DNA from 2 places in the Bacillus lumedeiriae genome. Region 1 is predicted to be linked to the other one. Evidence: a T-box and tRNA genes for the amino acid it is inferred to sense, from the RefSeq annotation. Region 1 holds a T-box; the other holds one or more tRNA genes.
The links. The T-box of region 1 lies ahead of QYG89_RS02340 (valine--tRNA ligase). A T-box ahead of a tRNA ligase gene usually reads a tRNA of that ligase, here a tRNA-Val.

Region 1 (15,215 bases):
TAAGTGGCAAAAGCATTTGAAAGTGATTAAAGATAAGCTGGAGTTTGATCCGTCAGACGATATCGTCGTTTTTTCATCCGAAACCGGCCAGGGGAAAGATGAAACGTGGGGCTTCATTCATAAACGAATGAAGCAATAAAAAAAGCTGATCCAAAAGGTCGTTAAAAACGACTTTAGGGTCAGCTTTTTCTTTGAAAAAGTTCAAACGATTACTTTTCACCGGGGTGATTGTAGGGAAGGCGCACGAAGGCTCCTGCGGGGAAAGTGAACAGGTGAGACCCCGCAGAAAGCGAAGCGCCTGGAACGGAAATCAACGGACGAGTCTTGATGTTATTTCTTTTTTACAAATAACAAATAACCGCCGATGGCAATTAATATAACCGGCCAAAACTGCCAGAGGGAAAGCGCACGGTTTTCAAGCAGACCAAGCCATTCAATAACCTTATCATAAAAAAGAGTAATCATGGCAAGAATGAGAAATAATAAGCCTTGAAACAAGCCATTTCTCGTTTTTTGATACTGCAGCAAAAAGCCGAGTGAAATAATTAAGATAAAGACACCGGTATCATTTGACCAAAAGTCAAAATGATTTACAACGTGAAAATGAATTCCAAAGCCTGTTAGAATGACACCGGGCAAAATGCCGCTTCCATCTTTGCTGTTGTAGGTATCGGCCAAAAAAGCGAGACCGATGACGAGAAGAAGCGTCGGCCAGCTTAAAAATGGCTGGAACCAAGCAACGGCGGTCTGCTGAAGGAAAAAATATAAACCGAATCCGATTAAGATAACTCCTGGAAAAATACGCTGCTGCTTCATGAGATAGTTTCCCCGCCTTCTATTACCCCACTTGAATCTTCGTTCCTATTTTGTTACGCTAACTAGTGGGCTTATATAGGTTTATGACTTTTAGATTTCACGCTTTTAATGTTAGCATATGTTCACAATTTGTGAATAAGGAAAATTTGTTCCGTGTTATAATAAGAGTAACAGATTTTTACGGGGGTGCCTCAAAACGTGCATATTATTGTAGTAGGATTGAACTATAAAACAGCCCCAGTGGAGATACGCGAACGTTTATCTTTTCAAGATACTGACTTAGAAAAGGCTATGTCAGAACTCCGGAATCAAAAAAGCATTTTAGAAAATGTCATTCTTTCTACTTGCAATCGGACAGAAATTTATGCGGTCGTTGATCAGCTCCATACAGGGCGTTATTATATTAAAGATTTCTTAGGGAAATGGTTTGGCATGGAAAAGGAAGAATTTACGCCTTTTCTGTTTATACATGAACAGGAAGCAGCGGTTGAGCATCTGTTAAAAGTGACAAGCGGATTAAATTCCATGGTACTTGGAGAAACGCAAATTTTGGGACAAGTGCGCTCGAGCTTTTTGAGCAGTCAGGAAATTGGGGCAACTGGGACCGTTTTTAACCATTTATTCAAACAAGCGATTACACTTGCGAAAAAAGCACATGCTGAAACAGAGATCGGTGCGAATGCAGTCTCTGTCAGCTACGCAGCTGTGGAACTTGCTAAAAAGATTTTTGGCAGTCTTTCCGGCAAGCATGTGCTCGTTGTTGGCGCTGGGAAAATGGGTGAACTTGCTATTCAGAACCTGCACGGCAGCGGAGCTACAAAGGTAACCGTCGTAAACCGGACGTTTGAAAAAGCAGCAGCACTCGCCGAGAAGTTTGATGGTGATGCGAAAACATTGGCAGAGCTTCAATGTGCCCTCGTGGAAGCGGATATCTTAATTAGCTCGACAGGCTCAAGCGACTACGTTATTACGAAAGAAAGAATGGCGGCAGTAGAAAAGATGCGCAAAGGCAAACCGTTGTTCATGGTGGATATTGCCGTGCCGCGTGATCTTGATCCAGCCATCTCTGACTTGGAAAGTGTTTTTCTATATGACATTGATGACTTAGAAGGAATTGTAGAGGCAAATCTTGCGGAACGTCAAAAAGCTGCCGAGAAAATTGAACTCATGATTGAAGCTGAAATTGTTGCTTTTAACGAGTGGATCAATATGCTGGGCGTTGTTCCAGTTATTTCCGCCCTTCGCCAAAAAGCGCTCTCGATCCAGGCAGAAACGATGGTCAGCATTGAACGGAAAATGCCTGAATTAACAGAACGTGAACGCAAAGTATTAAACAAACATACGAAAAGCATTATTAATCAGCTGTTAAAAGACCCGATTTTACAGGCGAAAGAACTGGCTGGGGATAAACATTCAGCTGAAAAATTAGCCCTGTTTACGAAAATTTTTAACATCGAAGAAGAAGTCCAAAAGCAGCAGGCAGGAACAGTGGCACAACACATTCAGCCGGCTCAAACAAAGCCGCTATTCCAGGGATAAGCGAGGTTACTTGATGTTTGAACAAGGAATGGCCAGGCTCCACGAACTGATGGTAATTTTATATGCATTAAGCGTGATGCTTTATTTTATCGACTTTTTAAACCAAAATCGGAAGGCGAATAAAATCGCCTTCTGGATGTTATCGATTGTTTGGGTTCTTCAAACAATTTTTTTGTTTTTATATATGCTGAAAACGAATCGTTTTCCAGTTCTCACCCTTTTTGAAGGGCTTTATTTTTATGCATGGATTCTGATTACACTCTCACTGATAATTAACCGATTGCTGCGGATGGACTTTACTGTGTTTTTTACGAACATTATTGGTTTTGCTATTATGGCCATACATACGTTTGCTCCTGTCCAGATGCAGTCAGAGGCTATGGCAGAGCAGCTCGTGTCTGAATTGCTGTTTATTCATATTACAATGGCCATTTTGTCCTATGCCGCATTCTCGCTTTCTTTCATTTTTTCTATGCTTTATTTGCTGCAGCACCGGCTGTTGAAAATGAAGAAATGGAGCCAACGGTTATGGCGTCTCAGTGATTTAGACAAATTGGAAAAGCTGTCGTACGTATCAAATGCAGTTGGCGTGACAATGCTGTTGTTAAGTTTAATTCTCGGTGTGATCTGGAAATTTATTAAACTGCCGGATGTCAGCTGGTACGATGCAAAGATTATTACATCCTTTATTTTGTTGATGATTTATAGTGCTTATCTTTACTTGAAAGTTCGTAAGGGGCTGTATGGCAAATCATTGGCGCTGTTGAACGCAGCTGCCTTTCTAATTATCTTGATTAACTTTTTCCTAGTGAGCCGATTTTCATCGTTTCACTTTTGGTACACTTAAAGTAACGCGGGAGGGTATTATGAGAAAAATTATTGTCGGTTCGCGCAGAAGTAAACTGGCTTTAACGCAAACAAATTGGGTAATAGAGCAATTGAAGAATTTAAATCCTGAATTTGATTTTGAAGTAAAAGAAATTGTGACAAAAGGCGACCGGATTTTGGATGTCATGTTGTCTAAAGTAGGAGGAAAAGGCCTGTTCGTGAAGGAAATTGAACAAGCGATGTACGATAAAGAGATTGATATGGCTGTACATAGTATGAAAGATATGCCGGCCCAACTTCCAAAAGGATTAACGATCGGCTGTATACCGGTGCGGGAAGATCATCGTGACGCTTTCATTTCAAAGAATCATGTGAAGCTCCATGATATGCCGGCCAGTGCCGTTGTGGGTACGAGCAGTCTTCGCCGCAGCGCTCAAATTTTAGCTGTTCGTCCGGATCTTGAGATTAAGTGGATTCGCGGAAATATAGATACCCGGCTTGCTAAGCTTGAGACAGAAGAATATGATGCGATTATTTTAGCGGCGGCAGGATTGTCACGCATGGGCTGGGCATCTGATATTGTGACGGAATTTCTTGAACCCGAACTTTGCTTGCCGGCAGTAGGGCAGGGAGCACTTGCGATTGAATGCCGGGAAGATGATAGAGAGCTATTAGAACTGCTTTCGGCTTTTTCTAGTAAAGAAACGACAAAAACAGTCACAGCGGAACGCTCTTTTTTACATGAAATGGAAGGCGGCTGTCAAGTGCCGATTGCCGGCTTTGCTGTTAGTGAAGGGGACAATACAGTGCTGACTGCTCTTGTCGCTTCACCGGATGGAAAAACGATTTATAAAGAAACAGTGAAAGGCAGCGATCCGAAAGCTGTCGGTATCGAGGCAGCTGCCCGCTTAAGTGAACGGGGAGCAAAAAAATTAATTGAGTCGGTGAAAGCGGAGCTCGATGCTGAATGACACCAGAGCGGCCGCTTGTTGACAAACACATATTGGTCACCCGTCCGAGAGGACAAGCAGGGTCATTTATTGATAAAATAGAAGCAGCCGGGGGAATGGTTCATTTCGTTCCCTTGATTGCTTTTCGCTCTTTTGCCGATAGGCGGGAAAGGGATCGGCTGCAGCAATTGTGTACATATGATTGGATTATTTTAACGAGCAAAAACGGTGTTGACTTTTTCTTTAAGCGTTTGGAAGAGATGGGAGCCGCTCGCACAACTATAAAGGCCCGCTTTGCCGCCATTGGAACAGAAACAGCCGCTGTGCTCAAGGGGTACGGATTTCAAGCGGACTATATCCCTAAAAAGTTTTCTGCCGACCAATTTGCCAAAGAAATTAAGGAAGGCAGCTTTGAGGCGAAAAAAGTATTGATTCCAAAAGGGAACCTTGCTAGAACGCTGATTGCTGAAGCTCTTAGAAGAGAAGGGATGATCGCTGATGAATGGATCGTCTACGAAACTTATTTTCCAGAAGAGGAAAAGAAGCATTTAGTCGATTTACTTCAAACAGAAAAGACAGATGTGATCACATTTACGAGTCCTTCTTCTGTCCGTCATTTTATGAAGGCAGTAGAGGAAGCAGGCAGCCACACCATTGGACAAACGGTTGTCGCCTGTATCGGACCAGTCACTAAAAAAGAAGCGGATCACTTTGGCTTTCACACACCGATTTGCCCGGACGTCTATACGAGTGAATCTTTGGCAGAGGCTATTATCCGCTATTTCAGAAAGGAAGAGGAATAATGGAATTACAATTTAAACGTCATCGCCGCTTGCGTCAATCGGCGAATATGCGCGCGCTTGTCCGTGAAACATTTCTTCATAAGGAAGACTTTATTTATCCATTGTTTATCGTAGAAGGAGAAAATATTAAAAATGAAGTCGTTTCTATGCCTGGTGTGTTCCAGTTATCGATGGACCGCCTAAAAGAAGAGATGGATGAGATCGTTTCGCTCGGATTGAAGTCAGTTATTCTATTCGGTGTACCAGTTGAGAAAGATGCAGAAGGCACAGGCGCCTATCATAATCACGGGATCGTCCAGGAGGCGACACGCTACATTAAACAACACTATCCAGAGATCATTGTGGTAGCGGATACATGTTTGTGTGAGTATACGGATCATGGTCATTGCGGTGTCATTGAAGGGGATAAAGTGTTGAATGATCCGTCCCTTAGCCTGCTTGTTCAAACAGCAGTCAGTCAAGCAGAAGCGGGTGCTGACATCATTGCTCCGTCTAACATGATGGATGGGTTTGTTGCGGCGATCCGCCACGGGTTAGATGAAGCGGGCTTTACCGATGTGCCGATTATGTCCTACGCAGTTAAATATGCATCTGCTTTTTACGGTCCGTTTCGTGATGCCGCAGATTCTGCTCCGCAGTTCGGCGACCGCAAAACGTATCAAATGGACCCGGCAAACCGCTTGGAAGCTCTTCGTGAAGCCCAGTCAGATATGGAAGAAGGCGCTGACTTTTTAATTGTAAAACCAGCCTTGTCGTATTTGGATATTATTCGTGATGTACGAAATGAATTCAATGCCCCAGTTGTTGCTTATAACGTCAGCGGTGAGTATTCGATTGTCAAAGCGGCAGCATTAAATGGATGGATTGATGAAAAAGCAGTAGTGATGGAGAAATTAACGAGCATCAAACGAGCGGGAGCCGATTTAATTATTACATATTTTGCAAAAGATGCAGCCCGGTGGCTGAGCGAATAAGGGGAGGTTTCTTTCATGCGTTCTTATGAAAAATCAAAACAAGCATTTCAAGAAGCAGTTAAATTAATGCCAGGCGGTGTGAACAGTCCGGTACGTGCTTTTAAATCTGTGAATATTGATCCCATCTTTATGGAGCGGGGAAAAGGCTCTAAAATTTATGACATTGACGGCAATGAATACATTGACTATGTATTATCATGGGGTCCGCTTATTTTAGGACATGCGAATGACCAGGTAGTCGAAGCGTTAAAAAAGACAGCAGAAACTGGAACGAGTTTTGGAGCTTCTACATTGGTAGAGAATGAGCTGGCGAAGCTTGTGATCGAACGTGTTCCATCTATTGAAGTCGTTCGGATGGTTTCTTCTGGAACTGAAGCAACGATGAGTGCTCTTCGCCTTGCCCGCGGATTTACAGGCCGCAGCAAAATTTTAAAGTTTGAAGGCTGCTATCATGGCCATGGCGACTCCCTGTTGATTAAAGCAGGCTCTGGTGTGGCAACATTAGGACTTCCAGACAGCCCAGGTGTACCTGAAGGAGTGGCGAAAAATACGATTACCGTTCCTTATAACGACCTTGAAGGGGTAAAATATGCGTTTGAACAATTCGGCGATGATATTGCCTGTGTCATTGTTGAACCTGTTGCTGGCAATATGGGAGTCGTTCCTCCAGAACCAGGTTTCCTGGAAGGGCTGCGTGAAGTAACAAAGGAAAATGGAGCTCTTCTCATTTTTGATGAAGTGATGACAGGTTTCCGTGTCGGTTATCATTGTGCGCAAGGCTACTTTGGAATCACACCTGATCTGACGTGTCTAGGGAAAGTAATTGGCGGCGGCCTCCCGGTCGGTGCTTACGGCGGCCGAGCAGATATCATGAATCAAGTAGCCCCAAGCGGCCCTGTTTATCAAGCAGGTACGCTGTCAGGAAACCCTATGGCAATGACAGCAGGTCTAGAAACCCTTCGCCAGCTGACACCGGAAACGTATGAAGAATTTGGACGTAAAGCAGATCGTCTAGAAGAAGGACTGACTAGAGCAGCGGAAAAATACAACATTCCAATTACATTTAACCGCGCTGGCTCCATGATCGGCCTATTCTTTACGAACGAGCGTGTAACGAACTATGAAAAGGCAAAAACCTCTGATCTTGAATGGTTTGCTGATTACTACCGAGAAATGGCGAATGAAGGTGTATTCCTGCCGCCATCGCAGTTTGAAGGATTGTTCTTATCTAGTGCTCATACAGCTGAAGATATTGAACATACGATTGCAGCTGCTGAAAAAGCATTCAGCCGTTTAAAAAAATAAGGGATGTTAATGATCATTGTTGATTATAGTGGAAAGAGAAGTACCTGCAGCGGAAATCAACAGAGGAGTCTAACATAGCCAAAAAATAAAATAAGATAAAACCCGCCTTTGCGATGAATGGCGGGTTTTTTTGTGCCGAAAAAACGACCTAATCAACATGAAAGAGGCAATTGTTCATAATCTTTGCTTAGGTGTCATACAAATAAATTGTAGGAGAAGATGAATGTAGATAGAATGCGGTCATTCCAATGAATGAAGCAGGACTGGTGACTTGAAAGGAGGAAATAAAGTGACGTCTCAAGATCTATCGTATTTACGATTTTCATTAGAAGAAACCGTACAGTTTACAGCTGGAAAGGAAGTAGGAGAATTATATTCTATTTCTCTTGATCCACAAATTCAAACAGAAGAAGATGTAGAATTTGTTAGAATGCATGGTTTTTTAGAGCTTTCGGGAGAATATGCCCCAGCAGAACAAAGAGAAGAGCAGCAGTCAAATACACATACTTATAAATATGTACAGCAAGTATTAGAGCGTGGAGACGGTGAATGTGAATTTTTCCACCATTTTCCTATTGATATAACCATACCCAAATCCCGAATTTCTAAAATGGAAGATGTGGAGATTTACATTGATTCATTCGACTACGAATTCCCTGAAAAGTCCAATTTGAAATTAGTCGTAGATTTATCGATCTCTGGTGTAGCAGAGGAAAAAGCAGAAGCGAAAAGAGCGCCAGATACTAAGGTGGAGGCGAGTGAAAAAGTAAAGAAAGAAGAAAATGATCCGGCTGAAAAAGTAGAGGCGGAATTTTCAATATTAAAGTTAGATGTAAGTGAGGAAGAGATATTAGAAGAAGAAGCGGATTTCTCAGTGGAAGTAAAAAGGCAGCCTGATACATCGGAAAAAGAGGTAGAAAGCCAGCTCGTTCAAGCGATAGAGAAGAGAAAAGAAAAACAGGTGACAGAATCTTCAGGGGTCCGTTCAGATAAAGGCAGCCAAGGAGCGCCATCAACAGAAACAAATGAATCTCCTAATGTGACTGAGTCTCCATCTGTGGAGCCAATAGAGGCAAATGAATCTCCTAACGCGGCTGAGTCTCCGTCTGTAGAATCGATAGAAGCGAATGAATCTCCTGACGTGACCGAATCGCCATCTCAGGAACCTGAAGTAAAAGAACAAAAGAAGAAAAAAGCATTTGGACTAAAAAAGACAGAATCTATGACATTGACGGACTTCTTTGCTAGAAAAGAACCAGAAGAGATGGTCACCTGGAAAATATGTTTTGTTCAAAAAGATGATACATTGCAAAAGATAGCAGAGCGCTATGAACTGCCAGTGACCGACTTAGTTCGGGAGAATAAATTAGAAACGAATCAAAGCATTGAAGAAGGTCAAGTGCTTTATATACCGCCTTCTCGTTAACGGTCTGGCTGTTCCCGATTGAAATTGGGACAGCCTTATTTTTTATAAAGCGGGTGAAGACAGTGGAACAGCCCTATTCAGCGATTTGGAACAGTTACGGAATAAAACCTAAGCATATAGAGACAATGGGCCGTGTACAAAAAATATCTACAGATAAAGGAACCTTTGCTTTAAAAAGAATTCCTGCTGCAAGAGGGATGGATTTTTTATTCAATATGCAAAAGTTTTATCAGGCGGGCTATCATCGATTTGTTCCCGTCTATCCAGCTTTAGACGGCAGGTATGGAATTCTTCAAGGCTCCTATATTTATTATTTAATGCCATGGGTGGAAAACGGCAGCCAAGTGATGCAAGAAGTGGAGAGAAAGATGTTTCGAGAAGCGGCCAGACTTCATTTAGTCTCTGCGGTCGATGTGCCGGTATCGAAAAATGAACGTGTAGAACAGTATGAGCGAATAGAGAATATTTGGAAAATGCAGGAAGATCATCTGGAGATATTTTTAGAGCTTTCGGAAAAGGAAACGTATATGTCGCCGTTTCAGCTGCTTTTTTGCCTGTACTATACAGAGATTCTTCAGGCTTTTTCTTACGCGAAAGAAAAACTGAAAGAGTGGAAAGAAGCGACTGAGGACGAAAAAAAAGAAAGAACGGTTCAAGTACATGGACAGCTTGACCCTGCTCATTTTCTTGTTGACCGGAACGGGGGCGGCTATTTTATTAATTTAGAACAATCTAGGAGGGGGACACCTATACATGATTTGGTTCCCTACTTTGCCCGCGCCTTGGATGCTTTTCCGGAGGGGTCTGCCGCCGCGGGTGAGTTGTTTACGTATTACACAGAGTTTTTTCCACTTAAAAAAGGGGAAAAATTATTATTTCAAAGCTATATGGCTTATCCAGGAGCCATTTACGAAACGATTGCTGATTATTTTTCGGGACAAAAAAAACAGAATGAATGTCACTATACGAAGAAGCTTCAGAAGAATTATTGGCAAATGAAAAACATTGAGTATTTTGTCACTAGCCTGAAAGAAGAGAGCAGCGAGTAAAGGGGATTTCCTATTTGACGATGTTTATTCCATGGGGCTGTGTTAAATGTTCCTGTTGATTTCCGCACCAATCAACAAAGTAGAGCCTTCTATGAAAAAATGTCCCCAATATGTATATCGTTACATTTGATAAATATATCGCTCGTTAGGAAGAAGAAGTTTTCATTCACCTATGATGAACAATCCTAACAAGTAGAAGACGAGCCTCTCTAAAAGGGTGTATAAACTTTTCAGAGAGGCTCGTCTTGTGATCTAAAAGTGAGCAGAAATTCGTGTCTATTTCAAATCCACTCGAGATGAAGAGCAACGGCAATGAGAACAAAAATAGCCAAAACGATCACGTCCAATGGTGTTGGAATGAAAATGGTGCGTATACCTTGGAAAATGCAAAAGGGGATAGCCAGCTGACAGCAGACACGCCGGACTGTCCGCAGCCACGGAGGCAAAGAATAAGGATTGTATCTTCTTCTCATAATGACACCTGCCTGTTGCTTGATATCGTTAAGCGTTCTTTTTTATTATATGTAGCAGAGAACAAGAGGTGATTTTTAGCAGGGGAAGGCAAGAAAATTGACAGATGATGGACATTGATTTACGTTGAAAAAGAGAAGATCGCTAATACATATGTTTGTTTATGAGGAGAAAAGGGGAGGATGGTAATGATGTTGGATTTGTTGAAGTCGCATGTGTCTGTTCGAAAATACAAAGAGGAGCCGATTTCTGATGAAACGTTCTTTGAGCTGCTCGAAGCTGCCCAGCATGCTGCAAGCTCTCATTTTGTGCAGGCATATTCTGTTATACGTGTGAAAGATCGCGAGAAGCAAGTGAAACTCGGAGAATTATCAAAGAACAAACAGCAATTTGAATCTGCTGCCCTGCCGCTCATTTTCTGTGCCGACTTGAAACGGCTGGAAAAAGCAGTCACACTTCATGGGAAGCCCTTTGAAGGAAGCGGGGCGGATAGTCTGCTCGTTGCTGTCATTGACACTGCGCTGTTTGCCCAAAATTTTGTTATTGCTGCTGAATCAAAAGGGTACGGCATTTGTTATATCGGCGGCGTGCGCAACAATCCGCAAGCGATCAGCGAGCTGCTTCATTTGCCGGACTATGTAATTCCGCTGTTCGGTTTAACAGTCGGTGTGCCGGCAGAATCGAATGAAGTGAAGCCGCGCCTGCCGCTGGAAGCCATTTTGCATGAAGATTCGTATGATGAAGAAAAGTATGATCATTTGCTGCCGGAGTATGATGAACAAATGGGGGCATACTATGCCAGCCGTACAGCCAATAAAAAAGATGCAGCCTGGACGAGCGGAATGGCTTCCTTTTTATCAGAGCCGCGCAGGGCGTATATGTTTGACTTTCTGCAGTCGAAAGGTTTTATAAAAAATAACGGGAAGAAAGATTGACGATTGCGCCCTTTTTTCGATAATATATGAGTGATATAGAAAAGCACTGACCGGGAAGAGTACGAAGATAGTGTTTGCTTAAAGAGAGGAAAGCTCACGGCTGAAAAGCTTTCCGCAAAGCTCCTTTGGAATGTCGCCCGCGAGCTGCTTCTGCGAATTTCTTAGTAGTAGAAGCCGGTTGCCAGCCGTTAATGGATTGAGAGCTGAATGGCTCTGCTTAGCTGCAGTCATTCATGAAAAAAGGTGGTACCGCGAACAACTCCTTCGTCCTTTTGGCGACAGGAGTTTTTTTGTGCAAATAAGGAGGAAATATTGATGGAAAACAACGAATTGTCGATGCCGACAAAATATGATCCACAAGCCATTGAGCAAGGCCGATATGACTGGTGGGTACAAGGAAAATATTTCGAAGCGAAAGATGATGAAACGAAGCCGCCGTATACGATCGTTATTCCGCCGCCAAACGTAACAGGAAAACTTCACCTCGGTCATGCGTGGGATACGACTTTGCAAGATATTTTAACGCGGATGAAGCGGATGCAAGGGTATGACGTTCTTTGGCTGCCGGGCATGGACCATGCCGGGATTGCTACACAGGCGAAAGTAGAACAAAAGCTGCGTGAAGAAGGCAAGACACGCTATGATCTTGGCCGGGAGAAATTTTTAGAAGAAGCATGGAAATGGAAAGAAGAATATGCAGGATTTATTCGTCAGCAATGGGCGAAGATGGGTCTGGGCCTTGATTACAGCCGCGAACGCTTTACGTTGGATGAAGGCTTATCGAAAGCCGTTCGTGAAGTATTCGTTACGCTTTACAACAAGGAACTGATTTATCGAGGCGAATATATCATTAACTGGGATCCGGCAACGAAAACGGCGCTGTCTGATATTGAAGTCATTTACAAAGACGTACAAGGCGCTTTTTACCATATGAAATATCCACTTGCTGACGGCAGCGGCCATATTGAAGTGGCAACGACCCGTCCAGAAACGATGCTTGGTGATACAGCTGTTGCTGTTCATCCAGAAGATGAGCGTTATAAGCATTTAATTGGAAAAACAGTCATTCTGCCAATTGTCGGCCGGGAAATTCCAATTGTCGGCGATGACTATGTGGATATGGAGTTCGGTTCTGGTGCGGTGAAAATTACACCAGCTCATGATCCGAATGACTTTGAAATTGGTAATCGTCATAATCTAGAACGTATCCTCGTAATGAATGAAGACGGTACGATGAATGACCGCGCCGGCAAATATAGCGGAATGGATCGTTTTGAATGCCGTAAGCAAATTGTGAAGGATTTGCAAGAAGCAGGCGTACTGTTCGAAATCGAAGATCATATGCATTCCGTCGGCCATTCAGAGCGCAGCGGTGCAGTCGTAGAACCGTACTTATCGACTCAATGGTTCGTCAAAATGCAGCCGCTTGCCGATGAAGCGATTAAGCTGCAAGCGAAGGAAGACAAAGTCAACTTCGTACCGGACCGCTTTGAAAAAACTTATCTTCATTGGATGGAGAATATTCGTGACTGGTGTATTTCCCGCCAGCTTTGGTGGGGGCATCGTATTCCAGCTTGGTACCATAAAGAAACAGGAGAAGTATACGTCGGACATGAAGAGCCAACAGATGCGGAGAACTGGGAACAAGATACAGATGTACTTGATACGTGGTTCAGTTCTGCCCTATGGCCGTTTTCAACGATGGGCTGGCCGGATGAAGCAGCCGCTGACTTTAAACGTTATTATCCGACAGCTGCGCTCGTGACTGGTTATGATATTATTTTCTTCTGGGTGTCCCGTATGATTTTCCAAGGTCTGGAATTCACAGGCGAGCGTCCATTTAAAGATGTCCTCATTCATGGACTTGTCCGCGACGCAGAAGGCCGGAAGATGAGTAAGTCATTAGGAAACGGTGTAGACCCGATGGAAGTCATTGATCAGTACGGAGCAGATTCTTTGCGCTACTTCCTATCAACGGGCAGCTCGCCGGGACAAGATCTTCGCTTCTCAGTGGAAAAAGTGGAGTCTGTCTGGAATTTTGCCAATAAGATTTGGAACGCTTCCCGTTTTGCGTTAATGAATATGGATGGATTGAAATATGAAGAAATTGATTTGAACGGTGAGAAATCCGTTGCCGACAAATGGATTTTAACACGATTAAATGACACGATCACCAACGTAACGAAGCTTGCTGACCGCTATGAGTTCGGTGAAGTAGGCCGTGTGCTCTATAACTTCATTTGGGATGACTTCTGTGATTGGTACATTGAAATGTCTAAACTTCCGCTGTACGGTGAGGACGAAGCAGCGAAGAAAACGACACGTTCGATTCTTGCTTATGTATTAGACAACACGATGCGTCTTTTACATCCATTCATGCCGTTTATTACCGAGGAAATATGGCAGAACCTGCCGCACAGTGGGGAGACGATTGTCACATCTAAATGGCCGGAAGCAGATGCAGCGTTGTCTGATCAACAAGCAGCGGCTGACATGAAGCTGCTCGTTGATATCATTCGTTCTGTGCGTAATATCCGCGCTGAAGTAAACACACCGCTCAGCAAAAAAATTAAATTGATCGTGAAAGCGAAAGATGAAACGGTACTGAACACATTGGAACGCAACCGTGCATACATTGAACGCTTCTGTAATCCAGAAGAACTGATTCTATCCATCGATGCAGCGGCTCCTGATAAAGCGATGACAGCTGTTGTCACTGGTGCAGAATTATTCTTGCCGCTTGAAGGCTTAATCAACATCGAAGAAGAAATTACCCGTCTGCAAAAAGAATGGGATAAATGGAACAGTGAAGTGGAACGCGTTCAGAAAAAACTTGGCAACGAGCGATTCATCAGCAAAGCTCCGCAAAAAGTCGTTGATGAAGAACGTGCGAAAGAACAAGATTATTTAGAAAAACGCGCCTCTGTTGAAGCGCGCATGAAAGAAATGCAAGGGTAACTCTATTGATTAGACGAATTCACTGAGAGTGGATTCGTCTTTTTCAAAGCGGGATGGCGGATAAAGAGAAGAAAGTGGTCAGTAAACTTGTGAAACTGGCTCGTAAATGCTGTGAACCGGTTAAGAAATCACCAAAGTGTCACACTTGGCCCGCATTTTTAAAATAGAAGTGATCAGGAGGAGAAACAGATGAACCATACATATGAACAAGCACTGGCCTGGATTCATGGCCGGCTTCCGCTTGGCATTAAGCCGGGACTTAAACGGATGGAATGGCTCATGGAGAAAATGAATCACCCGGAGCGTCGTCTGCGGGCTGTGCATATTGGAGGAACGAACGGCAAAGGCTCTACTGTCGCCTATATGCGTTCCATGTTACGAGAAGCCGGTTATGAAACAGGCACGTTTACTTCGCCGTACATTGAGCAATTTAACGAGCGAATCAGTGTAAATGGCGAACCAATCAGCAATGAAGCGATGATCGAACTCGTTGAAATCATCCGTCCGCTGGCAGAAGAGCTAGAAAAAACGGAACTCGGCGGACCGAGTGAATTTGAAATCATTACCGCGATGGCGATGTACTATTTTGCTTACATCCATCCAGTAGACGTTGTTTTATTTGAAGTTGGTCTCGGCGGCCGGTTCGATTCCACGAATGTGATCCACCCGCTTCTGTCTATCATTACGACGATCGGTATGGATCACATGCAATTTTTAGGAGATACGATTGAAGACATTGCTTTTGAAAAAGCCGGCATTATTAAAAATGGCGTGCCGGTCATTACAGGTGTTAAACAGAAAGCCGCTCGAAAAGTGATCACCGAGCGGACGCGAGAAGTAAGATCATCTGTCTATCAGCTCGGAAAACAATTCACAGCCGACTGGCAGGAATCACTGCCTCAAGGTGAAGACTTTCATTTCCAATCTGTGTTTGCAGATATGAAAGACCTGCATACCGGTTTGAATGGGCTGCATCAAACAGAAAACGCGGCGATTGCAGTAATGGCGCTTTTATATTTGCGTGCTTTTTATGCTTTTCAAATAGATGAAGAACAGATCCGTTCTGGGCTTCAAACGGCAAATTGGCCGGGAAGAATGGAGCGAGTATCTGAGCAGCCTGTTGTTCTATTAGATGGTGCGCATAATCCAGAAGGCATGAAG
Region 2 (15,215 bases), on a different contig from region 1:
AGGCGGTCCCAATTTAAGTCTGCACGAAGTACAAGAAGCAGCAAATATTATTGCTTCCGCTTCAAATCACGATTTAAACATGATTTTCGGTTCTGTCATTAACGAAAACTTAAAAGATGATGTTATGGTAACGATCGTTGCTGCTGGCTTCAATTGTTGATTTATCAAATAAAAAAAGAGCTTATTTTTGACATAAAGTTTAATCAAAAATAAGCTCTAAACATATTTATTCGAATTTCTTTAGATAAGCTGTTAATCAGCCGCTCATAATCTTCTATTATATAACCCCACATCATAGGAACTGTTAAGTTATTCAAATCGATTTAGGAGTGTCACTCCCATAATCTTTCCCTTTAAAAATCATTTGATCGAGCGCATAGATCTTACTTCCTGTGATGGTAATAGATACTGCCATAGCGAAAAGTGCTAGGTCTAATTCATATCCCGCACCTTGCCCATTGCCAAGGAAGCCGGCAGCTAATTTTACTTTGAAGATCGCTCCAATCATTAATAAAGCGAAAAGAGCGGATACGATTCTAGTGCCTAAACCAACAATTAAGGCGATTCCGCCGACTGCTTCTAATAAGGCTACACCATAAGCCAAAAATCCTGGCAGCCCAATGCTTCCAAACCACCCGGCAATATTTTCAATGCCGCCTTGAAATTTTACCAGCCCATGAACAAAGAAAGTGATACCTAACACGACACGCAGAATGAACGTGCCCCATTCAGATTTGTTAATCATTTTTCCACTCCTCCAAATTGCCATACACTGTGGCTTAAATTCCCGTACCGATAGCTCCGGTGGATAAGTGCCGCTGTTGGCTGATTATGTGCTGCACCCATCGCGTAAAAAATAGGGATAAAGTGCTCGTTTCCATATGGCGGAACAGCCAAGCTCGCTGCAGGAGCTAAAGTATTGTAATTGAAAAGGGCTTCCAAATCCCAGCTTTTCAAATGTTTTTCTAGCCACCGATCAAATTCAAGTGCCCAATCATCGACTTCTCCATCGTCTGTCACCATCCTTAAGGCACCCAAATTATGCACGGTTCCCCCGCTGCCAATCATTAAAATATCTTTCTCTCTTAATGCTGCTAACGACTTTCCAACTTTGTACTGTTCCTCTGGCGTCAGGCGGGGATTAACAGACATAGCAATCACTGGAACATCTGCATTCGGATAAAGCATTTTAAGAACGATCCATGCTCCATGATCTAATCCGCGGCTTGTTTCTACTTCATACGTTATTCCGTGCTTAGTGAATAATTCTTCGATTTCCTTCGTTATTTCCTTTTGACCTTTTGCCGGATATTGAATACGATACAGAGCTTCAGGAAAACCGCCAAAGTCATAAATGGTTTTATATTCATCAACTTCACTTACCTTTTGAACGGCTGACTCCCAGTGAGCTGAAAATAAGACAACCGCTTTCGGACTCGGCCATTCCTTCCCTAATTGATTCAGAAACCTTGTGTACATATTCTCTTCAATCGCTAGCAGCGGCGCTCCATGAGCAATAAAAAAAGCTGGCATCATATGAATGTGTCTCCCTTCATTTTTCCTGTTCATATTTTTAATACATAAATCATTCATTCTTAATCAAAACTAGCTTTTGCTGTGTCATTTGTTTTGTTTGCATTCTAACATCTTTGAAAAAACCCTTTTTGTTTCTTAATATGAATCTTTGTTGTTTATAAGGTAACAAAATTACCGATAGATTGTCAACGTTTTTTTTGCTAATATGTAATTAAGTTTCTTATTAGAAAACACTAGAGGTGAAATACTATGGATATTGGTTCGACGATTCGATCGATCAGAAATAGAAAAAAAATCACAATTGCACAGATGAGTGAAGGAACCGGACTTTCCAAAGGCTTTATTAGCAATATGGAAAATAACAATACGTCACCGTCTATTAATACGTTACAAACAGTCTCTCACTTTCTTGGTGTGCCTTTGCCCTATCTTCTTTTAGAAAAAGATCAACGCATGCATGTCGTTAGAAAGCATGAGCGGCAATATACGACTCACAAGAAAGAAAATATTAAAGTCGAACATTTAATATCAAGAGATGGATTGACATTACAACATGTTGAGTTTCCTCCAGGGACTTCAACAGGAGAGCAGCCTCACACTCACAAAGGGATCGAGTGTCATTTAGTATTACAAGGGAAGATTCTTGCAGAACAAGGAGAGGATTCCGTCATTTTAGAAGAAGGAGATTCATTTAGCTGGAATGCGTGTGCCCCGCATTTAGTGAAAAATATTGGGGATGAACCGGCAATCGTGTTAATCGCCATTTATACAGATACCGAACTTGATGAGATGTAGAGCCCGAAAGCAAAAAAATAAAGTGCCTGCCCCCGCATCACCAATGTATGGATAACGGGGCCGACACTTTTGAACGAACAATACCTATTTTATCATCCTATTTTATAGATACCGCCAAATAATTCGAATACATCGCTGCTTTGGCTGCCAGAAAAACTCACCTGGAACGGCTTTTCTCCCCGTTTCTTTAGAATATTTGAAACCATTCCATCTCCAATCGGACTGCTAAATAGCAGATTGCCTCCTCGAAGCTCTAACATTTGGCATTGTGCCCCCAGTGATTCGTCAATAAACATTTCCCCGGCTGTTAAACCGAATAAACTCGACCACTTCTGCACTGTTTTTTCCAACTCATGAACAGCAAAGGCAACATGTGAAAAAACAGCTCCAGAAGGGTGAGGTTGAATCATGTTCCGACCGATTAACTCTTTTCTTCTCTCCTTGTCGCTCTCTTTCCATTGAATAATAAATGGCAGTTCCAGCCCGCCTTCAGGATCTCCTACGTATAAAAGCTGCCACTCAATCACCGTTCCATCAGGTCTTTTCCGGCTAAAAGGCTCTGGCCCATTCACTATCCATCCTTTGTCGCGAAAGTGTTGAGCGGCTCCTTCAATATCTGTCGTACGAACCGCAATCCGGGAAAACCCTTCAACGAACTGATCATTTACGACTGTCGCTAGAAAGCTATGCTGCGGGTGTTTCGTCTTCTTTACTAACTCTCTATCATATGTACTTAGTAATTCAATATAACTTAAATCAAAATAGCTTAACCCATTATACGTACCACGATTTTCATGCCTTCCTCCTTCAACCGCATATATTCCTTTCTCCTTTAAAATTGCCATCGCTTCATCTGGCTTCTCGACAAAATGGACTAAATGATCAAATGTAAAATTCATGTTTTCTCCTCCGTTTCACTTTCATTTTTATTTTTTTCGAATCAGTTAATTAACATAGTAGCAGACTTTGGAAGAGAGTGAATCTTTTCTAAACAAGTACTGACATTGTGAAATGGATTTTAACGAGGAGTTGTTGGACAATTCCTAACTAGCCATCCTGGGTTTTAAAGTAAGTTTTTAACACGTATAATGATAGAGAGATGATTAGTTTAAAACTATGACATATTTAACGAAGACACCTTAGACAAAGTCTATTTTAGACACTCCCAGGCTGATGCAATAGAAATGATTAAGGAAGTGGCAATTGTGTCAAAAAAATTATTTATTACAACTGATACACAGAGAGATTGGCTTCAAAAACTAGAAAAATATGAGGATACTTTTAAAAGTTATTCAAAAGAAGTGGATGAAACAGCTGCGTTTCCAAAAGCAAATATCCAAGCACTTGTTGATATAGGCTATACGAGGCTGACATTGCCAAAAGAATACGGCGGCGATGGCATTCGTGTAACAGATATGATTCTTTTCCAAGAAACGATTGCCAGCTTCGACAGCGCTACTGGTTTATCCATCGGCTGGCATCAAGGAGTCGTTGGTGAGTTGTATGAGAAGATTATTTGGAAAGAAGACAAACTGCGTACGTTCGCCAATGAAATCTTAAACGGCGCTTTAGTGAACAGAGCTGCCAGTGAAGCGCAAACCGGCAGCCCGACCCGCGGCGGCCGTCCGGGAACAAGCGCAGTAAAACGAGGAAACAAATGGATCATTTCCGGTCAAAAAAACTTTACAACGATGTCACCCGTGTTAACCCACTTTCTTGTATCTGCATGGGTGGAAGAGAAGCAAGGTATTGGATTCTTCCTAGTTAACCGTAATTCTAGTGGTCTATCTATTAAAGAAACATGGGATGTGATCGCCATGAGAGGAACAGAAAGCCACGATCTCGTGCTCGACCGTGTGGAAGTCACTGAAGAAAACTTTGTAGAATTTAGTTTCGGACCGAGAAGCAGCAATATAAATGGCTGGATTCTACATATTCCAGCTTGCTACTTAGGCATTGCTCAGGCAGCCCGTGATTATGCAGTGAAATTTGCCATCGAGCATTCCCCAAACAGTATCCATGGATCCATTAGTCAGCTGCCCAACGTCCAACGCTTAATTGGTCAAATGGACTTAGAATTAATGAAGGCAAGACACTTTCTATACAGTACAGCAGCTGCTTATGATGATCTTTCACGCCGTCCATACATAACAAATGAACTGGCTGCAGCCAAGTATATCGTCACGAATTCAGCCATTACGATCGTTGATCAGGCCATGAGAATCGTTGGCGCCAAAAGCCTGCAAATGTCTAATCCACTGCAAAGATACTATCGCGATGTAAGAGCAGGTCTTCATAATCCGCCAATGGACGATATGACCATCTCTAAGTTGGCTCAAACAGCCATTAACGAAGCTGAGAATCAATAATCAAATGACAACGGTAAAGTTTTTATTATCTTGTCAATTTTCTTTTACTTTTTTCCTATTTCACATATGAATGACAAGCTTCGTTGAATTAATTTTTTCTGTTGAAGACATACTTTTCAAGGCATTCACAACCGATCCATTAATGAACAAAGAAAACTCATTAATCATGGCATGAAAATTGCAAAAATAAGGAGGAAGCTCCGTCAATGAGCATTTACAGCTCATTTTGCCTCTTTTGTTATTTACACACGAACATCCGACAAGTTGTGTGTAAGTTATGCCTCTAAGGGGAAGGAGCCGTTCCAAACCCAAATTGTCAGACCATTATAGGACGGCCTCTTCCCTCTTACTATTGAGATTCCATTTAAAAGGAGAATAAAATCATTAATTCAGCTGCCATTAACAACTATTTTTTTGTTAATGGTAAAATATTCACTGAGAATCAAGCAAGGCTGAAGAAGCATAAAAACATGACATTCAGTTAGTCATATACGCAATTAGGGTGCAATTCATCATTCCCCTCCCCACTGTCTGCTCTCTGATTACATAGAAGCACTCAAACGTGCTGAACCGCTTTCTCCGAGCTTATTTAACACCCCTCTGCTTCTTCTGGTGCAGAGAATCTACTCTCTCCTCTTCATAGCCCGCTAACATGAACAGAAGCATCATTAACAAATATACTAGTTTGTCAATCATTTTTTCTATCTAAAGTAAAAATTGAAATCACCTTTACCGTCATTTATAATAGTAGAAAGTAGACTAGTGGTTTTTCAACCAAGATTACAACGATCAACAAAAAGCCATCCCTATTCCTTACAGCATCAGACTGTGAACAGGGTTCTTTTTTTGTATAAATAACTTTATAGACTCTACTCGTCGCCGCTGGAACTTTTAAGATTTGTATAACTAATAAACCGCTGTACAATAATATACCGTAAATGGGAGATAAACATGCTAACAAATCATTTAGATTTCAGATTAGAGCCAAGATTAAAAGAATTGTATGCGCTTCATAAAGAAAGATCAGAAAAAGTAGATTGGAGCTACCATGAATTCTTGCCATGGGATCAAGCGAAAGACTTTCGAAGAGTCCCTTGGGATGAAAGCCAGGTTACGCTGCCGAAGGGGTTAATTACTGCTGTTGAAACAGCCTTGTTAACAGAAGTCAATTTACCGTGGTTTACTTCTCATTTGGAGCAAACATTTAAAGGCTCCTTATCTATCGTTCGTGACTTTGTTCACACGTGGACAGCAGAGGAAGATCAGCATTCTAACTTGCTTGAAGATTATCTATTGATCACAAGAAATGTCGATCCGAAACGCTTACACGTTCTTCATAAACAAACGGTAGAAATGGGCTGGAGTCCGGATTTCGATACACCTTTCGAAACGATGGTCTATACTTCACTGCAAGAATTAGCCACAATGGTGTTTTACAATAACGTCGCTAAGAATGCTAGAGTACATGATGAAAATTTAACTGCCCTTTTAAAAAGACTGGCAAAAGACGAGACGTTACATTATGCCTTTTATCGGGACGTCATCAAGTATCATTTAGAATTAGAGCCAAACTATTGTTACTATTTAGGAAAAGTCATTATGAACTTCCAAATGCCTGGGGCTGTTATGCCTGACTTTGAAGATAGAATGTCCATTATTGCCAAAGAGGCAAATTATGGTCCATTAGAATATTTTGATCAAGTATTAGATGTCATCGTTGAGTATTGGGAACTTGAAAAATTACGGCCGATCGCACCTGAAGCAGAAAAAGCACGCTTGGAAATCCTCCGATATCATCAAAAAATGAAACGAATCAGAGACCGATTTTATAAAAAACTCCATGCAGGCGAGTGATTATTTATAAATGAAAGAAAGCGTTTGTTCATTGCAGATGCCTTCAAGCTGCTTGAAAACATTTTCCTTTCGAGGCGTGAAGCCCTGACAAGCAACCAAGAAAGCGAGCGTTTGTCAACAGCCTGAAGCGAATAGTGTCAAAAGCAACCCTTGCCTTTGACACTATTCGCTTATCTTTTTGCCATTCCACTTAAGTTTGGGGATTCTGTTGAGATTTGTTGAGAAGTTTATCATACTTTTTGCAGGAAAATACACTCTCTTTGCTAAATAGTTTTTAAAGAGAGAAATACACATCCCCCAACAAATAAGTGGAAAGGTGGCCGTTATGTATGAGCTCAGATTTATCTTTACAACAAATCGCCGAAAGCGTAACCAAATCCGTATTAAATGCCTCCGATAAAGATTTAGAAGGTTTCCAAAAAATCATGGAAGAAACGGTTAAAGTGAGAGAAGGACATAGAAATTTACAAAGATTAATTAAAAGTTTTTCCACCTCTACAATCCAGCGCTCCTAAACTGCGACAGCTGTTGAACATTCAACGGCTTTTTCTTTTCTAAAAATTCATCCTAGATTGCCCGCCGTCTACATTGATACTTGCCCCTACAATCCAAGAAGCTTTCTCTGAAGCTAGAAAAGCAGCCACATTCGCTATTTCCTCCGGCGTACCGAAACGCCCTGCCGGAATTTCGTTAGCAATAAACGCTTGAATCCCCTCAGGATTCTCTTCCAGACGCTTCTTCCAATTTCCTGTTTCATGCAGGATGCTTCCTGGCGCAATGCTGTTCACTCGAATGCCAGAGGAAATCACTTCATCTGCCAATGACTTCGTGAAACTGATGAGAGCCGCTTTTGCATTATTATATGTCACCTTGCCGCCGCTCTCTCTTCCGAATATAGAGGAAATATTAATAATGGCTCCTGTTCCGGCTGTTTTCATCCTTTCAACCGCTAACTTGCTTAGATGAACAGCGGAAAAATAATTCAGTTCCAGCGCCTCATAAAACAAACTCATCTCCGTTTCCACCGCTTTGCCGCCATTACTGCCGCCTGCATTATTAATCAGAACATCCATCGTTCCTTTTTGCTCGATAAAAGATTGGATCAGCTTCTCCCGCTCATCCTCATTTGAAATATCCGCTTGAAAAATAGATACGTTCCCATTAAGTTCCTCTTTCGTCTTCGTTAATGCTTCTATCCTGCGTGCCGCAATCGACACATTCGCTCCCTCCGCGACAAACACTTTAGCAATGGCCTTCCCTATCCCCATCGATCCGCCAGTAATTAATACATTCTTTCCTTGTAATTGTAAATCCATGAAAAACACCCCTATTCATTCGATTGACCTTGAACAGATCATACCAAAAATTAAAAAAATCCCCAATGAATTCATTCGGAATTTCACAAAACGATTATTTTTATGGCCCTGTTAAAGGTAATTATTGATTTTTGATACCTGTTCAAAGTCTTGATATAATCAACATAAGAACACGTATTCGGTGAGATTATCTTGTTAAAGTATAGCGATAATTATCTTGCTTGATTTATATTTGTTGATAGTCGTGGTAACGAAAGATAACAAAGAAGGAAATTCAAAAAACACGAACGATTGTTTCGTAATATTTCTTCTGAAATAAAAAATCATAGAAATGTTGATTATGGAGGTATTGTAGATGTATGTAACGATCTCAGACTTTATCAGAGAATGGAATGGGGAGGCAGCGCTGACTCAAAAGGTTTTGGAAGGTTTAACTGATGATTCATTGAAACAAGAAGTTTACCCAGAAGGGCGTACTTTGGGAAGAATTGTTTGGCATTTCACAACAAATATTCCAGAATATTTAGCTCATTTCGGGTTGAAAGTAGATAAAGTAGAAAATGCAGAAAATGTCCCTGACTCGGCTAGAGAAATTGCTGAAACCTTTAAACATATAAGTTCTTCTGCAATCAAAGTCATTGAAGAACAATGGACAGACGAATCTTTGAAGAAAGTGCAGACTGCATTTGGCAGGGAAGAAACAAATGCTCAAATTTTAATGGGACTAGTCAAGCACATTGTTCATCATCGTGGACAAGTTACCATTCTTATGCGTCAAGCAGGAATAAAACCTTTTGGGGTTTATGGACCACCAAAAGAAGATTGGATTCACTTAGGCGTGGAAACCCCACCACTTTAACGAACAAGTTTGTTAGTAATAGAAATGGGAAACCCCATATCTATTGGGTTTCCCTTAACTTTTGACCAATTATCAACATTGTAATTTAACAGAGCCATTTTTATAAATATCAGTTTCATACATTTAAATCGGTTTCTTTCAATAATTCATCAAGAATGACAAACTGGCTCTTTTTTGTTGTCTCATTTAATTCTAGATCCTCTTGTTCATATTTTTTAGCGAACAGGACTAAACACTGTTCGCTAAAAGAAGCTTCTTTACTTATTGTGATTGAATGCTTTTGGACATATTGAATAACCGATTAGCATATTGAAAATACTCTTTTGCTTCCCGCGAACTATAGTATGGATCCACATTTGCATAAGGGTGTTCATGGGGCAGCTCGAAATAGTAATAATAATCGCCGGATTGTTTCACAAATACGGACCATGGATTGTCATAGATTGACTTTTTACTCTTATGTACTTGATCGATTCCCCCAACCCAGAACGAATTATTTAGAAACGTTTGATCATTATAATAAAAGCTTGTGTAATAAATGCCGCCTTCTATTGTTGTATTATAAGTTAATTTATCCTTCATATAGTTAGGAAGCGGGAGAATAAAGTTGAATCTTTTATTATAAAAGTTAAAAGTTTTATAGCGATCGTTTAATGCACGTGCCAAGAATACAGAAAATTGCCCTCTCGTAAGAGTTTTAGATGGCTCGAATTTTCCTTCTGAGTAACCCAGTGTGATATTATTATCTGCTAGTGCAGAAACATATGGGTGAGCCCAATGGCTGGAAGGAACATCTGCAAACTTATTTTGGCCGGTAGGTTTCAGCTTAAAGCCAATAGCAATCATACGGGCCATAAGCTCACGTGTAATCGGTTGATTCGGATTCAAATAAGTGACTTTTGGGAAAATCCCTTCATCTACGATGGCAGCCGCATATTTATAGTTAGCGTTCGATTTTGACAAATCTTTAAACCCAGGATCAGGTCGATTCTTCAGATCAAGTTTTAATGCTTGAGCCATTAAAATCATGGCTTGCAATCTCGTAACCTGTGCTTGAGGGCGAAACGTTCGATCCGGGAATCCGCTAATCACTTTTTTATCAGTTAAAAAGGTGATTTCATCGACCGCCCAGTGCTCTCTGGAAACATCTTCAAATGCTGCCGAAGCCACTATTGTACTACTAATAAACAGACAAAAAACTAATAGTCCACTAAGGTATTTCTTCACATTATTACTCCTTTCAGTACTAATGACCTAATACTTTAGATTATAACATCAATAAAAAGTAAATAAAGTTAAATAGTGGGCTCAATCCAGATTATAACCTATCAAAAAATACTTTAATGGAAGATTGCCATCCGTATTTCGCTGCTTACATTTCGGAAAAATAGATGAGGTTCTTCTATCGATGTTCACTTTATTTCCACTAGGCTTTGTTGTTTTGCTTTCAATTGCTCAAACAATTTCTCCACTGTCCCAACCCCAACATTTGCATACTTAGCTAGAATGACAAGTTCTTGCGGCAGCTGCCCAACTGTTTCAATTTGATCTTCATTTAGCTGTCTAATGAGGCTCGGAATGCCTGTGAATTCATTTGCGTTAAGAGATATTTTGGACAATTCCTCTGTCACAATGATGTGCTCGGCTTTATAAAAGAAGAATAATTCCCCTGGGCGTTCGAGCATCAGCTGCCTCCGAATTTTCTCTTCTTCAGTGAATAATTTTAATTCTTCAAAGAAGGTTTCATCGTTCTTTTCGTTATAGCGTTTCACATGTTCATGTAGTCCTTCGAAATTGTTCGGCAATTCACTCATGATGCGCGCTTGCTGCTCGGCGCCTAGTCTAATAAGAAAGGTTTCAGACTTAGCAAAACGCTGGGGCAATAAGAAGGCATCACGCAGGAAATACGGAACTTCCAATGTTTGACCTTTGTATATAATGGTCCGAATCGTTGTGAAGCCTGGTCGTTCTAGTTCCGGCAGCGCTGGCACGGCAGGCTCCCCTGTTTTTTTCGTCTTCGGTTCTTGTTTCAGCTTTTGCATAGATGACATGAGCAGCTTCTCTAAAGATTTGAGCCGTTCTTCAAGTTCAGTAATATCATACGATTGTTCCGTCTGAGGCGATGGATCTTGATAAATCGGAACTGTAAATTCTACAGGTCCGTACACTTCGACGTACCATTTAACAATTTTATACACCGCTTCCCATGACAGCAGTGCTTCAGAATAGCGAAACATTCGGGAATCATGCGCCGCTTGGTTGCCAACTTGCCGGACATGATGAAGCGCACCACGAATGTCGGGTGTCAAATAACCATTCTCATTGAGTAAATCAATTCGTTCTTTCAAATTTGTCCATTGATCATCTGGTAACTTCTCTGCTTGAATCACCTGCTGCAAGATGTTCTCAACAAATATTCTTGCATGCGTCAGCATCGTACGCGGACCTGTAAAAATACTATTTTCAAGCTCACGCGCCACAAAAGCGAGCTCTTTTGAAATAGGTTCAAGAAACTGATAAAAATAAGATGGCTTATCCATATAATCTCCCCCCAGATCATTTGCCTACATTCTATTTTAAATCACTAGATAATACAACAAGCGTAGTAACCCCATATCATTGGACTTACTACGCTTTGATGTTATTCTATATGATCTTTTGGTTTTATAACTACAGCACTAACCCCATTGCTCTTATGTTTCATGAATTTATAGATTAGATGAAGGTATAAGGCATCTTCCTTTTCCATGAGGAACGCATAGTGGTGTTCCAAATAATAGATCCGTTGCAATGTCATAATCCATTTTAAAGAATCCTGTAGTGACTTCGACGGACGAATTCGCCCATTTTCGATTTTATAAAGATTTTCTTTATTATCTCCCTCTTTAATATAACGTTTAATAAAATCGCGCAGCTTCTTTGCCTGTCCTTTAACAAAAACCGGCGCTTTTTCAATGTAATATTGGTATACCGAGTCCGTCAGCGGATCTTGCTCACCTTGGTGGATATAATTATGCAAATAAGCGCAAGGATGTAATGTCATTTCCTGACTCTGAGCATTTTCATTGTAATCTTCTATTAATGAAGCATACGACCACGCCTGGTAAGAAGGATGAGTCGTTTCAACGATCCCTTTATTCATAGCAGTTTTGACGATTGCTTCTTTCCCCTTAACAGCCTCTACAGCGCCCCATTGCTTTAACGACCCAGTTTTGTCCCTCATCTTCCCCCGAGATCAGGAAATCCACTCTCTTAGATGTGTGCGGGATTTTAAACTCAATCGCCACCCCGGCATCGTTCGGAATTTCATGATCACCTAACACACGATACATGTATTGCATAGAATTATCCCAAGCCCGGATTTCCCGCTCATTAATCCGACCTATTTTCTCATTATAGTTTTTGCATATATTATTAACGAGCTCATCATGAAACACATCCTCTAGAAACTCCGTCTTTGTAGCTTCATATACAATCATACGCCCCCTCCCTTTATCGTATATCGTTACTTTTTATACAAATCATCCATAACGACTTATTTCCCGGGTACTATTTTATCATCAAACCAGATATTTGAAGAAATGACCTTTTAGATCTTGCGAGTTTCTCTTGTTTATGTGATTTATCCGGTCGAACAAAATAAGCAAAGCCGCTGAAAGAAACTCCTATTAAGCACAAAAAAACCGTAAACCCTTATATATCAAGGTTTTACGGCTTTAATAAGTATGATTCCGACTGGGTTCGAACCAGCGACCTCTACCCTGTCAAGGTAGCGCTCTCCCAGCTGAGCTACGGAATCGTTCAACTGACAACTCTTATTTTATGAAATATATAGTCGGTTGTCAACGGTTTTTTTAGAAAAGTTTTCTTTAAAGGGTTTTATTTTTCTGCTTCATCAAATACTGATATTTTATTACAAACAACTACCAGCATTTTTGCTTCTAGATACGTATGGTTTATCCATCCCTCACTTTGGGTAAAGGTATTTAGCCAGCGTCACACCTTTTCATCAATCAGCCACTTTTTTTATTTCATTCGATGAAAACATGCATAATTTGATGCTTTTGTTCATACAATGTACATTATCCGCCATACATAAGAAGCTGCAGAGGACGGCTAAAGGATGACAAGTTCCTGCGGCTTTTTTGCAGTGCTTCCTTCCTTACCATCCGGCTCATTTGTGCTAAAATCAAAGATGGATGACTACATATTGGTTTGGAGGATCGCTATGATGACAAAACGCGGCACGATTCATGATGAAAAAATTTACTCAAAGGAGCTCAATGAAGAGGTTGAGCTGCTCGTCTATCTTCCAGCGAATTTTTCTCCGTTATATAAATATTCGCTGTTAATTGCCCAGGATGGGAAAGACTATTTCCAGATGGGACGCATTCCGCGTATAGCGGATGAACTGTTAGAGGAAGAGCAGATTGAAAATGTGATCATTGTCGGTGTGCCTTATCGCAATGTACAAGACCGGTGGGACAAATATCATCCGGATGGGTCAAAACAAGAAGCGTACATTCGCTTTTTAGCACATGAGCTTGTTCCGTTTCTAGATGAAAAGTATCCGGGTTATCACGTTGGCTACGGACGAGCGCTCGCTGGCGACTCGCTGGCAGCAACGGTTTCTTTAATGGCTGCTCTTCATTATCCACATACGTTCGGAAAAGTGATCATGCATTCTCCCCATGTCGATCATAAAGTTCTGCAGGCGGTAAATGAAGCAAAAGACTTTAAACATTTAAGTTTGTACCACGTCATTGGCCTGGAAGAAACGAACGTGACGAGAATGAATGGAGAGACAGATGATTTCTTGTCACCGAACCGGGAGCTTCATCGCCTCTTCTCCGAGAAAGGCTTCGATTGCTTTTATGATGAGTTTCAAGGAGGGCATTCGTGGAAGTTTTGGCAGCCGGATTTAAAGCGGGCACTGCTGACTATGTTTGAATAAGTCGCTTTCCTTTAGAAAATTTAGAAGATTTGTTATAATAGTAAAATGAAGCATAATTAACTTTTATTTTATAAGGAGTGGAAATGCATGAAATTAGGTATCGTTATTTTTCCAGCAAAAAAACTTCAGGATTTAGCTAACTCATACAGAAAGCGGTACGATCCCCATTATTCACTTGTTCCACCTCATATTACGTTAAAAAGTGCATTTGATGCTAATGAAAGTGATCTAAAAAGTCTAACTGGCCAATTATCAGAAATCGCTAAGAAGCACCAACCCTTTGCTTTTCATCTAAGCAAAGTAAAGTCGTTCCATCCGTTAAACAATACTATTTATTTTAAAGTAGATCCGAATGAAGCCATTACTACTTTAAATGAAGAGCTGGAAGGCTCACTCGGAAATCAATCACAGCATGCTTTTGTTCCTCATTTAACGATTGGACAAGACTTATCTAACTTAGAGCATGATGATGTGTATAACTCTTTGCAAATGCTCTCCATTGACCATGATGAAACCGTGGATCGCTTCCATTTGCTTTATCAATTAGAGAATGGTTCATGGACTGTGTACGAAACATTCATACTTGGAAAGGGTTAATACATCTGTGAAAGTCATTACTGTAAATAACAACCAAGAGCGTGAGGATGCATACGACATCCGCAAAAGAGTATTTGTCGGAGAACAAGGTGTCCCACTCGAAATAGAAATTGATGAACATGAAGAAGCTGCGGCTCATTTCGTTTTATATGATAACGAAAAACCGTGCGGTGCCGGTCGTTTCCGTATCAAGGACGGCCTTGGCAAAGCAGAACGCATTTGCGTTCTGCCTACTTACCGCGGCAAAGGTGCCGGCCGCCTCATTATGGAGGCTGTCGAAGCGCATGCCAAGGAGCGGGATATTCCTGCCCTCAAACTTGATGCACAGGTTCATGCCATTCCGTTCTACGAGCGACTTGGCTATGAAGTGATTTCAGATGAATTTATAGATGCCGGCATACCTCATAAAACAATGAAAAAAACGTTTTAAATACATGCCAAGAGAAGGCTGTCTCAAAGCGAAAGTGTCAAATCCTACATCAATCATACATTGTCTATCATGTATGTAGAGTGAGATCAGACCTTGCGAGACAGCCCTTTTCCTTTATCCCTCTGTTCTTTAGACTGTGTATGTTACTCCATTACACGGTCTTATTAATATGAACTCCCTTGCCGCTGATCTTTGCAAGATGCACTTGAAAAGCCTCATGCTCTTTTTTCTTTGAAAGACGGGCCCCTGTGCGGTGATCAGAGGCTGTGTATGGATCGGGATAACCATCGTTAGCCTTCTTAAAAGAAATCCTTTCTACAGAACCGATCAATGAATACCTGTTGCCCGCGCTATTCACTATTCGTTCTTGATACTGACTATATTGATAGTGTGTGATTGGTAAGATATAGCCCATCTTCCTTCTCCCCTCTCCCTACAAACATTCCCCCTTTTTTCTTTACCCCTTTTCTAAAAAACAAAACATATTTTTCTGAAAATTCTAATT

Region 2: it has a tRNA-Val gene. The T-box ahead of QYG89_RS02340 (valine--tRNA ligase) is inferred to sense a tRNA for this amino acid. The anticodon was not compared.

What each region holds. Positions count from the first base shown of each region.
Region 1 covers NZ_JAUIYO010000001.1:440,863-456,077, reverse strand. Annotated here, with positions in the region: gene yihA (ribosome biogenesis GTP-binding protein YihA/YsxC) at 1-139, shown strand, start outside; gene QYG89_RS02395 (LiaI-LiaF-like domain-containing protein) at 331-816, opposite strand; gene hemA (glutamyl-tRNA reductase) at 1,015-2,355, shown strand; gene QYG89_RS02385 (cytochrome C assembly family protein) at 2,369-3,202, shown strand; gene hemC (hydroxymethylbilane synthase) at 3,222-4,154, shown strand; gene QYG89_RS02375 (uroporphyrinogen-III synthase) at 4,151-4,936, shown strand; gene hemB (porphobilinogen synthase) at 4,933-5,910, shown strand; gene hemL (glutamate-1-semialdehyde 2,1-aminomutase) at 5,926-7,215, shown strand; gene spoVID (stage VI sporulation protein D) at 7,505-8,641, shown strand; gene ysxE (spore coat protein YsxE) at 8,704-9,690, shown strand; gene QYG89_RS02350 (hypothetical protein) at 9,972-10,163, opposite strand; gene nfsA (oxygen-insensitive NADPH nitroreductase) at 10,353-11,096, shown strand; T-box leader at 11,134-11,371, shown strand; gene QYG89_RS02340 (valine--tRNA ligase) at 11,412-14,054, shown strand; gene QYG89_RS02335 (bifunctional folylpolyglutamate synthase/dihydrofolate synthase) at 14,244-15,215, shown strand, end outside.
Region 2 covers NZ_JAUIYO010000005.1:46,136-61,350, forward strand. Annotated here, with positions in the region: partial or broken gene ftsZ (cell division protein FtsZ) at 1-151, shown strand, start outside; gene QYG89_RS08860 (DoxX family protein) at 314-745, opposite strand; gene QYG89_RS08865 (DODA-type extradiol aromatic ring-opening family dioxygenase) at 742-1,536, opposite strand; gene QYG89_RS08870 (helix-turn-helix domain-containing protein) at 1,786-2,331, shown strand; gene QYG89_RS08875 (VOC family protein) at 2,424-3,230, opposite strand; gene QYG89_RS08880 (acyl-CoA dehydrogenase family protein) at 3,537-4,700, shown strand; gene QYG89_RS08885 (acyl-ACP desaturase) at 5,652-6,554, shown strand; gene QYG89_RS08890 (hypothetical protein) at 6,884-7,069, shown strand; gene QYG89_RS08895 (SDR family NAD(P)-dependent oxidoreductase) at 7,109-7,870, opposite strand; gene QYG89_RS08900 (DinB family protein) at 8,226-8,729, shown strand; gene QYG89_RS08905 (S-layer homology domain-containing protein) at 8,991-9,956, opposite strand; gene QYG89_RS08910 (DUF4145 domain-containing protein) at 10,142-11,269, opposite strand; partial or broken gene QYG89_RS08915 (ATP-binding protein) at 11,532-12,208, opposite strand; tRNA gene QYG89_RS08920 (tRNA-Val) at 12,456-12,528, opposite strand; gene QYG89_RS08925 (alpha/beta hydrolase) at 12,958-13,683, shown strand; gene QYG89_RS08930 (YjcG family protein) at 13,771-14,280, shown strand; gene QYG89_RS08935 (GNAT family N-acetyltransferase) at 14,288-14,710, shown strand; gene QYG89_RS08940 (hypothetical protein) at 14,862-15,125, opposite strand.